2 regions of the Polycladomyces subterraneus genome follow, and region 1 is predicted to be linked to the other one. Evidence: riboswitches for the same ligand, from Rfam matches in the RefSeq annotation. Region 1 holds a riboswitch; the other holds the start of a gene.

Region 1 (4,453 bases):
GAAGTGACTCCCCGGGTCGGTGCATGGATCGCATCCCTATTTCGCGAAGCCGGTTTTCCCGAAGGCGTAGTCCAAGTGGCGATCGGTGAAAAGGAATTGGGTGCCCGATTGATCGAGGAACACCCGGATTATATCTTTTTCACCGGCTCAGTGCAGACGGGAAAAATCATTCAGCAGGAGGCAGCCAAACGATTAATCCCCACCACACTGGAATTGGGCGGGAAAGATCCGATGATTGTCTTTGCCGACGCCAACCTGAACAGGGCAATCAAAGGTGCGGTGTGGGGAGCGCTCACCAACTACGGTCAGGTATGCATGTCGGTGGAACGGATTTATGTGGAGGAGCCCATTTACGACACCTTTGTGGAAGCACTGAAACGGGAAGTAGCACGACTGCGATCGAATGGCTCGGACGAAACTGATCTCGGTACCATGACAACCGAACAGCAAAAGGAGATCGTCCGCCGTCAGGTGGAAGACGCGGTCGCAAACGGAGCCAAACTGGTCAGCGGCATCCACCCCCGGGACTGGCCGGAATCTGGCGACCTCCGCATTCAACCCATCATCCTGACGGGTGTGGACACCCGATCAGCTGTCATGCGCGAAGAAACATTCGGACCAGTCATCTGTGTATTACCGTTTCGGGACGAGTCAGAGGCCATCCGTGCGGCCAATGATTCTGTCTATGGATTGAGTGCCAGCGTGTGGACGAATGACATCGAAAAAGCCCGCCGGGTGGCGCAATCATTGGAAACAGGAAGTGTGGTCATCAATGACGTCGTCCTTTCCATCGCCAATCCGTACCTCCCGTTCGGAGGAGTGAAGGAAAGCGGGATTGGCCGTTATCACGGCGATGAGGGATACCGAATCTTTTGTCACGAAAAATCTCTGCTGATCGACCGCGGTTGGTTGCCCTCGGAGGTTCACTGGTTTCCGTATCAAAACAAGCTCATCCCCTTCCGCACACTGGTGGCCAACCTTTATGGTCGGAAACGGTCGTTTTTCCGGTTTATCCAATCCTACCTGACGTTACTGGCAACGTCTTTGCGTAAATCCGGATCAAAAAGGGGATGAAACGGGATGGTGCAAACCCGGTTTCTGCGGGAGTTTTTCGGCCATCGCGACATCTTGGTCACCTGTATCGTTTTCGCCACCTGCGTCGCATTCACCCTGCCTCATCTCAATCAAGGAGCTGTTTGGGGAGCGTTGGTGCTCGGCATGGTGTTATATGCACTCAGCGAGTACTTGATTCATCGCTTCTTCTTTCATCTCCCGCCACCGAAAACCCCTTGGCTGTTGTGGTTATTGCAACGGTTGCACTATCACCATCACAAAGACCCAGACGACCTTCGCCTGTTGTTTTTGCCGATATGGTACAGTTTTCCTCTGGTGGCCACAGTCGCCGGCATTGTGTACGCCGTATCGGGGGATACCGTCTTCACTGTCGCGTTTACCACCGGGGTGCTGGGTTATCTCTTATATTACGAATGGTGTCACTATGTGGCACACCGTCCCATCCAGCCGATCACACCCTGGGGACGTTGGCTAAAAAAGATGCACCTGTGGCACCATTTTAAGAACGAACAGTATTGGTACGGGGTGACCAACCCGGTGTTCGACATGGTAATGGGGACATTCAAAAATGAGCGGGAAGCTGATCAAAGTGACTCCGTCCGCGATTTGGAAAAGCAGTCCACCCGGTATAACTAGGACATGTCTGGTAAATCCGTGAGGGGCAAATGTTTTCCCAGGTGAGCCCTATTTCACGGCTGGGCTTTCAGATGGATGAAAATTCCATTGTTTTGACGCGATCATTTCGTTATACTCATGAACGAGTTGACAATGGAATAGCCTTCTCCATCTCGCCGCGGTGAGATAGAGGTTGCGGCTTTTATGAGTAGGCCGGTCGAGCTTCAGGGACAGCGAGGAAGCCGGTTGAAAGGAAAAGCCGCCGAAGTCCGCGCCGCATGCTCTGGGCGCGCGGGCTGGGCCTGTTTCCGAACAGGAACAGGACTGTCACGTCTGGTCGTTGAAAGCGGACGTGGAGCGCTATCTTGGCGGAAGGTGATACGGGTATTCAATGCCGTCGAGCCTTTCGACGGCATTTTTTATTATAAAAGGAGTGTGAACACATGAAAGTCACTTCAAAACCATCTTTGCAAGCGGAAGATTCCAACCGTCTGCAACGGCGGTTGCGTTCCCGACAATTGACCATGATTGCCATCGGCGGTTCGATTGGTACCGGTCTGTTTGTGGCCAGCGGCAATTCCATCCACACGGCCGGTCCCGGCGGAGCGTTGTTGGCCTATTTGGCGGTCGGGTTCATGGTGTACTTTTTGATGACCAGTCTGGGGGAAATGGCGGCGTTTCTCCCCGTCTCCGGATCGTTCAGCACTTATTCGTCCCGCTTTGTTGATCCGGCGTTGGGTTTCGCCATGGGATGGAATTATTGGTATAACTGGGCAATCACCATTGCGGCCGAGCTGTCCGCGGCGACGCTGGTGATGAAATTCTGGTTTCCCCACAGCTCATCTTTTTTGTGGAGTGCGCTGTTCCTGGCGCTGATGATCGGATTGAATCTCCTTTCCGTCAAGGGTTACGGGGAATCGGAATACTGGTTTTCACTTATCAAGGTGATTACCGTCATCGTGTTCATCGCCGCAGGGTTGTTAATGATCTTCGGTATCATCGGCGGACAGAAAATCGGTTTCCAAAACTGGCACATCGGAGACGCACCATTTCACGGTGGTTGGCTGGCCGCACTCAGCGTGTTCATGGTTGCCGGGTTCTCATTCCAAGGGACAGAAGTGATCGGGGTAGCCGCCGGGGAAAGCGAAAACCCGCGGGTCAATATCCCCAAAGCGGTACGGCAGGTCTTTTGGCGTATTCTGTTGTTTTATGTGCTGGCTATTTTCGTCATCAGTCTGCTGATCCCGTACACCGATCCCAGGCTGGTGGACAGTAGTGTGGAAAATATCGGCGTAAGTCCGTTCACCATCGTTTTTGAAAAAGCGGGACTCGCCTTCGCCGCTTCGGTCATGAACGCGGTGATTCTCACCGCCGTACTCTCCGCCGGCAACTCGGGGGTGTACGCTGCCACCCGAATATTGTGGCATATGGCCAAAGAGGGACAAGCCCCCCGCTTCTTATCCAAGGTCAACGCCAAAGGAGTACCGGTCAACGCTTTGATTGTGACGTCTTTGGTCGGGGCAACTGCTTTCCTGGCCTCTGTGTTCGGTGACGGAACCGTGTATGTATGGCTGCTCAACGCCTCCGGATTGTCCGGGTTTATTGCTTGGTTGGGCATTGCGATCAGCCACTACCGGTTCAGGAAGGCGTACCTCGCCCAGGGACGGGACTTGCGCGATTTGCCTTACGTCGCTAAGTGGTATCCGTTTGGTCCCATATTCGCCTTCGTCCTGTGCGTCATTGTTATCGCGGGACAAAACTACGGGGCGTTTACCGGTGACCATATAGACTGGTACGGGATCCTTGTGTCCTACATCGGTTTACCGCTGTTCCTACTCTTGTGGCTGGGTTATAAATGGGTGAAGAAAACACGCGTCGTACCGCTGTCCGAATGCCGATTTGACGAAGACAACACAGTTTGAGAAGATGGGATTGAGAGTCTTATCATGAAAGGATGATCGCAACGTGTCCCAAGCACAAATCGGTGTGATCGGATTAGCCGTTATGGGCAAAAACCTCGCACTTAACATAGAAAGCAAAGGATTCTCCGTCACTGTCTACAATCGTTCGCCGGAGAAAACGGAACAACTTCTGAAGGAAGCCGCCGGCAAACGATTGAGCGGGGCATTCAGCCTGGAAGAGTTCGTCGGCATGCTGGAGCGGCCACGTAAAATCATCCTGATGGTAAAAGCGGGCGAGCCCACCGACCGCACCTTGGAACAATTGGTTCCGTTGTTGGAAAAAGGGGACATCGTCATCGACGGCGGCAACGCCTATTTCCAACACACGATCCGCCGCAGTCGGGAGCTGTCAGCCCGCGGCCTCCATTTTATCGGTGCGGGTATTTCCGGTGGGGAAGAGGGAGCACTGAAAGGCCCCGCCATCATGCCAGGCGGTGACCGTGAGGCCTTTGCCCAAGTGGAACCGATCCTGACCGCCATCGCGGCCAAGGTAAACGGGGAACCCTGTACCACCTACATCGGTCCGGACGGTGCCGGTCACTATGTGAAAATGGTGCACAATGGCATCGAATACGGTGACATGCAACTAATCGCCGAAGCCTACCACCTCATGAAGGACGTGCTTGGCCTCAGCAACGAGGAGTTGCATCGCGTATTTGCCGAGTGGAACAAGGGCGAGCTGGACAGCTACCTGATCGAAATCACGGCGGATATTTTCACCAAAGTGGACCCGGAAACCGGCCAATCGCTGGTCGACGTGATCCTGGATACAGCCGGTCAGAAGGGAACCGGCAAATGGACCA
Region 2 (4,453 bases), on a different contig from region 1:
ATCCGTTCGATGAAGAATTCAGCTCGGGCCACTTCTTTTTTCTCCCGGGGGGACAAATTGTCCGTCAGAAATCGCGCGTGATCCCCCAACACCTGCAGCCAAAATCGATGTTCCCACCAGGCTGACCTCGTCCGTTCCCCATGACCCATCTGAAACCCTCCTTTCTCAGCCAACATATGAGCTGAGAGGCTTGGGTCATGCCGAGCGGTTTCATCTAAGAGGAAGATCCGGTACAATCAGATTACTTGGGCCAAAATGATGGGAGGATGTAGGATGGCAGAACGGAAACGCCAACGCCTGGACAAGATCTTGTCCAACATGGGATACGGTACACGCAAGGAAATCAAGAAACTGATCAAAGCGGGATATGTGACAGTCAATGGCGAATGGGCGGATGATCCTGGTATGCATGTTGATCCGCATGATGATGTGATCGAAGTGGATGGCGAACGTGTCATCTATCGCCGGTATATCTATTTGATGATGAACAAGCCGCAGGGGGTGTTGTCCGCCACCGAGGATCGGGAAAGCGCGGTGGTGGTGGATTTGCTTCATCCTGAGCACGCCTTTTTTGAGCCGTTTCCGGTGGGCAGGTTGGACAAGGATACGGAGGGCCTGCTTTTGCTGACTAATGACGGCAAACTGGCGCACCGACTGCTGTCTCCTAAGAAACACGTACCGAAAACGTATTACGCGGAAGTGGAAGGAGCGGTGACCGATGCCGATGTCGAAGCGTTCTCCCGTGGCGTAACATTGGACGATGGTTACCGCACCCTGCCTGCCGAACTGAACGTGTTGCGATCGGGGCCGAAATCCGAAGTGGAACTGACCATATATGAAGGCAAATACCATCAGGTGAAACGCATGTTCCAGGCGGTGGGAAAGCGCGTCACCTTTTTGAAACGCATTGCCATGGGACCGTTGCCGTTGGACCCGAGCTTGGAGCCGGGAGAGTACCGTGAGTTGACCGAAGAGGAAGTAGCGGCGCTGAAAGGAGCGGAATCCGGCTCTCAGGCGTGATGAATGGGAGGAATGACGAAGATGGTATGGCCTGTGTCCGTTAAAGGAGTGCTGACGGATAGGCAAAAACGAGTTTGTTTGTTGCAAAACGAACGGGATGAGTGGGAGTTGCCCGGCGGCAGGTTGGAACGGGGAGAAACGCCCGAAAAGTGTTTGAAACGAGAAATCAGGGAAGAACTGGGTATTCCGGTTGACGTGGAAAGACTGCTGGATGTGTGGGTGTATGAGGTACAACCAGGGGCTGAAGTGTTGATCGTAACGTATCGTTGCCATTGGGATGGGAAGGATATTCCTCGAATCAGTGACGAACACACAGCGATGGGATGGTTTGACCGCGGGGAAATCAGTGGATTGCGCATACCGGAAGGATATTTGCGGGCGATTTTTTCAGTGCAGGGTGTTTCACCCAAGCGATCTTGAATAAACATGCAACGAAACGATTGGCAAAATCTCCGTTTTGTGTTACAATGCATGAAAACCTTGAAAACAACTGAATCTAAAAAGTTTTCCTCACTGCACACATGTGGAGTAGAGGTCGCGGAGCTTCAAGAGTACCTGTCGGGAGGGCCGGTTCCCGACGATCGGCAGGGAAAGGGGAGTCCGCCGAAGTTTCTCTCCTGGCCGGAAGGGGAGGAGCTGGGGTTGTCGCCGAACAGGGGCAACACTGTCACGGGAACGCATCGCGTCCCGTGGAGCACTATCTCACAGGGGACAGGTGAGGCTGGAAGAGCCGCGTGCATACACATGGCGACAGCTGTCATCTCCGCTGTCGCCTTTTCGTATACCGCGCATCCCCTGCAATCACGAAAGGCGGGAGAGGAGCCGATTGAACCGATGGGTATCGTAGTACAAAAATTTGGCGGGACATCTGTAGGCAGTATCGAACGGATTCGCAATGTGGCACGAAGAATCAGGGAAGTCCATTCCCAAGGGCACCAGGTGGTGGTCACCGTCTCGGCGATGGGCAAACAGACGGATGAGCTGGTGGCGCTGGCGGGGCAGATCACTGACGACCCCTCCCCGCGGGAGATGGACATGTTGCTGACGACGGGCGAGCAGATCTCGATTGCCCTTTTGACCATGGCATTGCACGAGTTGGGTTTGTCCGCGCGTTCTTTTACCGGATGGCAGGCGGGTATGGTGACGGACGCCGTGCACGGGAAAGCGCGCATCAAGCGGATCGACACGGAGAAGATTCGTCAATGTTTGGATCGCGGTGAAATCGTCGTTGTTGCCGGATTTCAGGGCATCAGTGAGGACGGGGAGATCACCACGCTGGGTCGCGGAGGCTCGGATACGACTGCTGTGGCGTTGGCTGCGGCGTTGTCTGCCGATTATTGCGAGATCAATACGGATGTACCTGGCGTGTTTACGACTGATCCGCGTATTGTCCCGCAAGCGCGGAAGTTGGATGAAATCTCGTTCGATGAAATGCTGGAGCTGGCCAATTTGGGAGCGGCGGTTCTCCATCCTCGTTCCGTCGAGTGCGCCATGAAACACAATGTGCCGTTGGTGGTCCGTTCCAGCTTTACCGAGGAGCCGGGAACTTGGGTAAAGGAGAGTGTCACGATGGAAGATACGTTGCATGTGCGCGGCATTGCCTATGATCTCAAAGTCGCCCGGATCAAGGTGCTGGGCTTGCCTAACCGGGTGGAGACGTTGTCTCGGTTGTTCGGTCTCTTGGCCGACGCCCACATCAATGTGGACATGATTGTGCAGAGCGAACATGACGCTGAAGTGATCGATGTGGCTTTCAGTGTGGGAGAAGACGAGTGGAAGCAGGCACGGAATGTGATCGAGCAGAACCGCGAGACGCTCGGATATGTCAAAGTGATCTCGGAAACGGGATTGGCCAAGGTTTCCGCTGTGGGTGCAGGCATGGTCACCAATCCGGGTGTGGCGGCACGGATGTTTACGGCTTTGACGGATGCGGGTATCCGGATCAAAATGGTAAGCACATCCGAAATCAAAATCTCTTGCGCGATTGCACGGGAACGCGCGAAAGATGCGGTTCGTGAATTGCATACCGCATTTGGTTTGGATGTGAATATACAACAAGAGGTACCGTCGACTGTGGGTGTGTGACGCAGTTCGGACGGAGACTTGCATCCGGCGAACAGGTACCGTCGGATCTCTGCCGGTAAGGGTGGCCTGTTTCCCTCGAGCGGACCTTTGAACGAAAGTGAAAGGAGCATGAGGGAAACGGGCATACCCAAATAAAAGGATTGATCAGAGACATCCAGTGTGCGTCTGACAAAGGGTGAAATGGAGGGAACCCTTTCCCAAGGGGGAGAGACTTCACCGCGTGTGAACAAATCGGGAAAGAGGAGCCGCCCAGTTCGATCTATTGATTTACCAGACAGGCTCTTAGTACTGATACTTCCAATCGGAAACATCATCACTTTTTTCACTGACATCCCAACGTGAAAAGGGATCGGAGGTTGGTTTGATCACGGGGCGTTTCCCGTAGGTCACTCGACTTATCCGGTTCCTACTTTCGTTGGGATGTATTCATTTGTGAAATAAATTGAAAATTGAGTAGAGGGGAAGGATTTTTTCTATTGGGACGGAATATAGTAAAAGGGACAGTGTAGGTTGTTCGCCTAGTTGCGGACAGGTTGTCCAGTGTTTTCTTGTTTTGCTCATCTTATTCTAATTGGAACGGATGATCCGTTCGCGATCGCAAGATTCAAGGGGGTTTGTCTATGAAAAGATGGGTGGCAACAACAACCGCAATCCTTATGGTACTCAGCATGGTGTTGCTGGCTGCTTGCGGTAAGGATAGCAGCAACGCCATGGCTGAAAAACAGGTACTTAACGTCGGTTATATTACAAGCGAACCACCAGCACTGGACCCGTTGAAGGGAACCGATGAAATTTCCGATTTGGTTATGCGGCATGTTTTGGAAGGGTTGGTCCGTCTGGATGAAAACGGAAATCCCATTCCCGGTATTGCCACCAAATGGGACGTCATGGACGGTGGGAAAAAAATCATTTTCCACCTGCGTGACGCCAAATGGTCCAACGGTGATCCGGTCACCGCACAGGACTTCGAATATGCGTGGAAGCGGATGCTAGACCCGAAAAACGCGGCGGAGTACGCTTATCAGTTGTTTTATCTGAAAAACGGCGAGGCGTACAACTCGGGCAAAGCCAAAGCGGAAGACGTGGGAGTCAAGGCGTTGGATGACAAAACGTTGGAGGTTACCCTCGAATCTCCAACTCCGTATTTTATCCCGCTTACGGCCTTTCATGCGCTATTCCCGGTTGATAAGAAAGTGGCCGAAAAAAACCCGAACTGGGGAACCGATGCCAAAACCTATGTCGGCAATGATCCTTTCCTGCTCAAAACGTGGGTGCATGACAAGAAAATCGAGTTGGTCAAAAACCCGAATTATTGGGATGCAAAGAATGTCAAGCTGACGCAGATCAA

What was found. Region 1 has a riboswitch for lysine ahead of NWF35_RS05245 (amino acid permease). Riboswitches for the same ligand answer to the same signal wherever they lie in the genome.
Region 2: another riboswitch for lysine. It lies ahead of NWF35_RS01610 (aspartate kinase); the one in region 1 lies ahead of NWF35_RS05245 (amino acid permease).

What each region holds. Positions count from the first base shown of each region.
Region 1 covers NZ_JANRHH010000023.1:1,648-6,100, reverse strand. The annotation lists gene NWF35_RS05255 (aldehyde dehydrogenase family protein) at 1-1,074, shown strand, start outside; gene NWF35_RS05250 (sterol desaturase family protein) at 1,081-1,710, shown strand; lysine riboswitch at 1,869-2,060, shown strand; gene NWF35_RS05245 (amino acid permease) at 2,133-3,611, shown strand; gene gnd (NADP-dependent phosphogluconate dehydrogenase) at 3,655-4,453, shown strand, end outside.
Region 2 covers NZ_JANRHH010000012.1:14,831-19,283, forward strand. The annotation lists gene NWF35_RS01595 (DUF2935 domain-containing protein) at 1-149, opposite strand, end outside; gene NWF35_RS01600 (pseudouridine synthase) at 274-1,020, shown strand; gene NWF35_RS01605 (NUDIX hydrolase) at 1,042-1,440, shown strand; lysine riboswitch at 1,542-1,728, shown strand; gene NWF35_RS01610 (aspartate kinase) at 1,855-3,105, shown strand; gene NWF35_RS01615 (peptide ABC transporter substrate-binding protein) at 3,726-4,453, shown strand, end outside.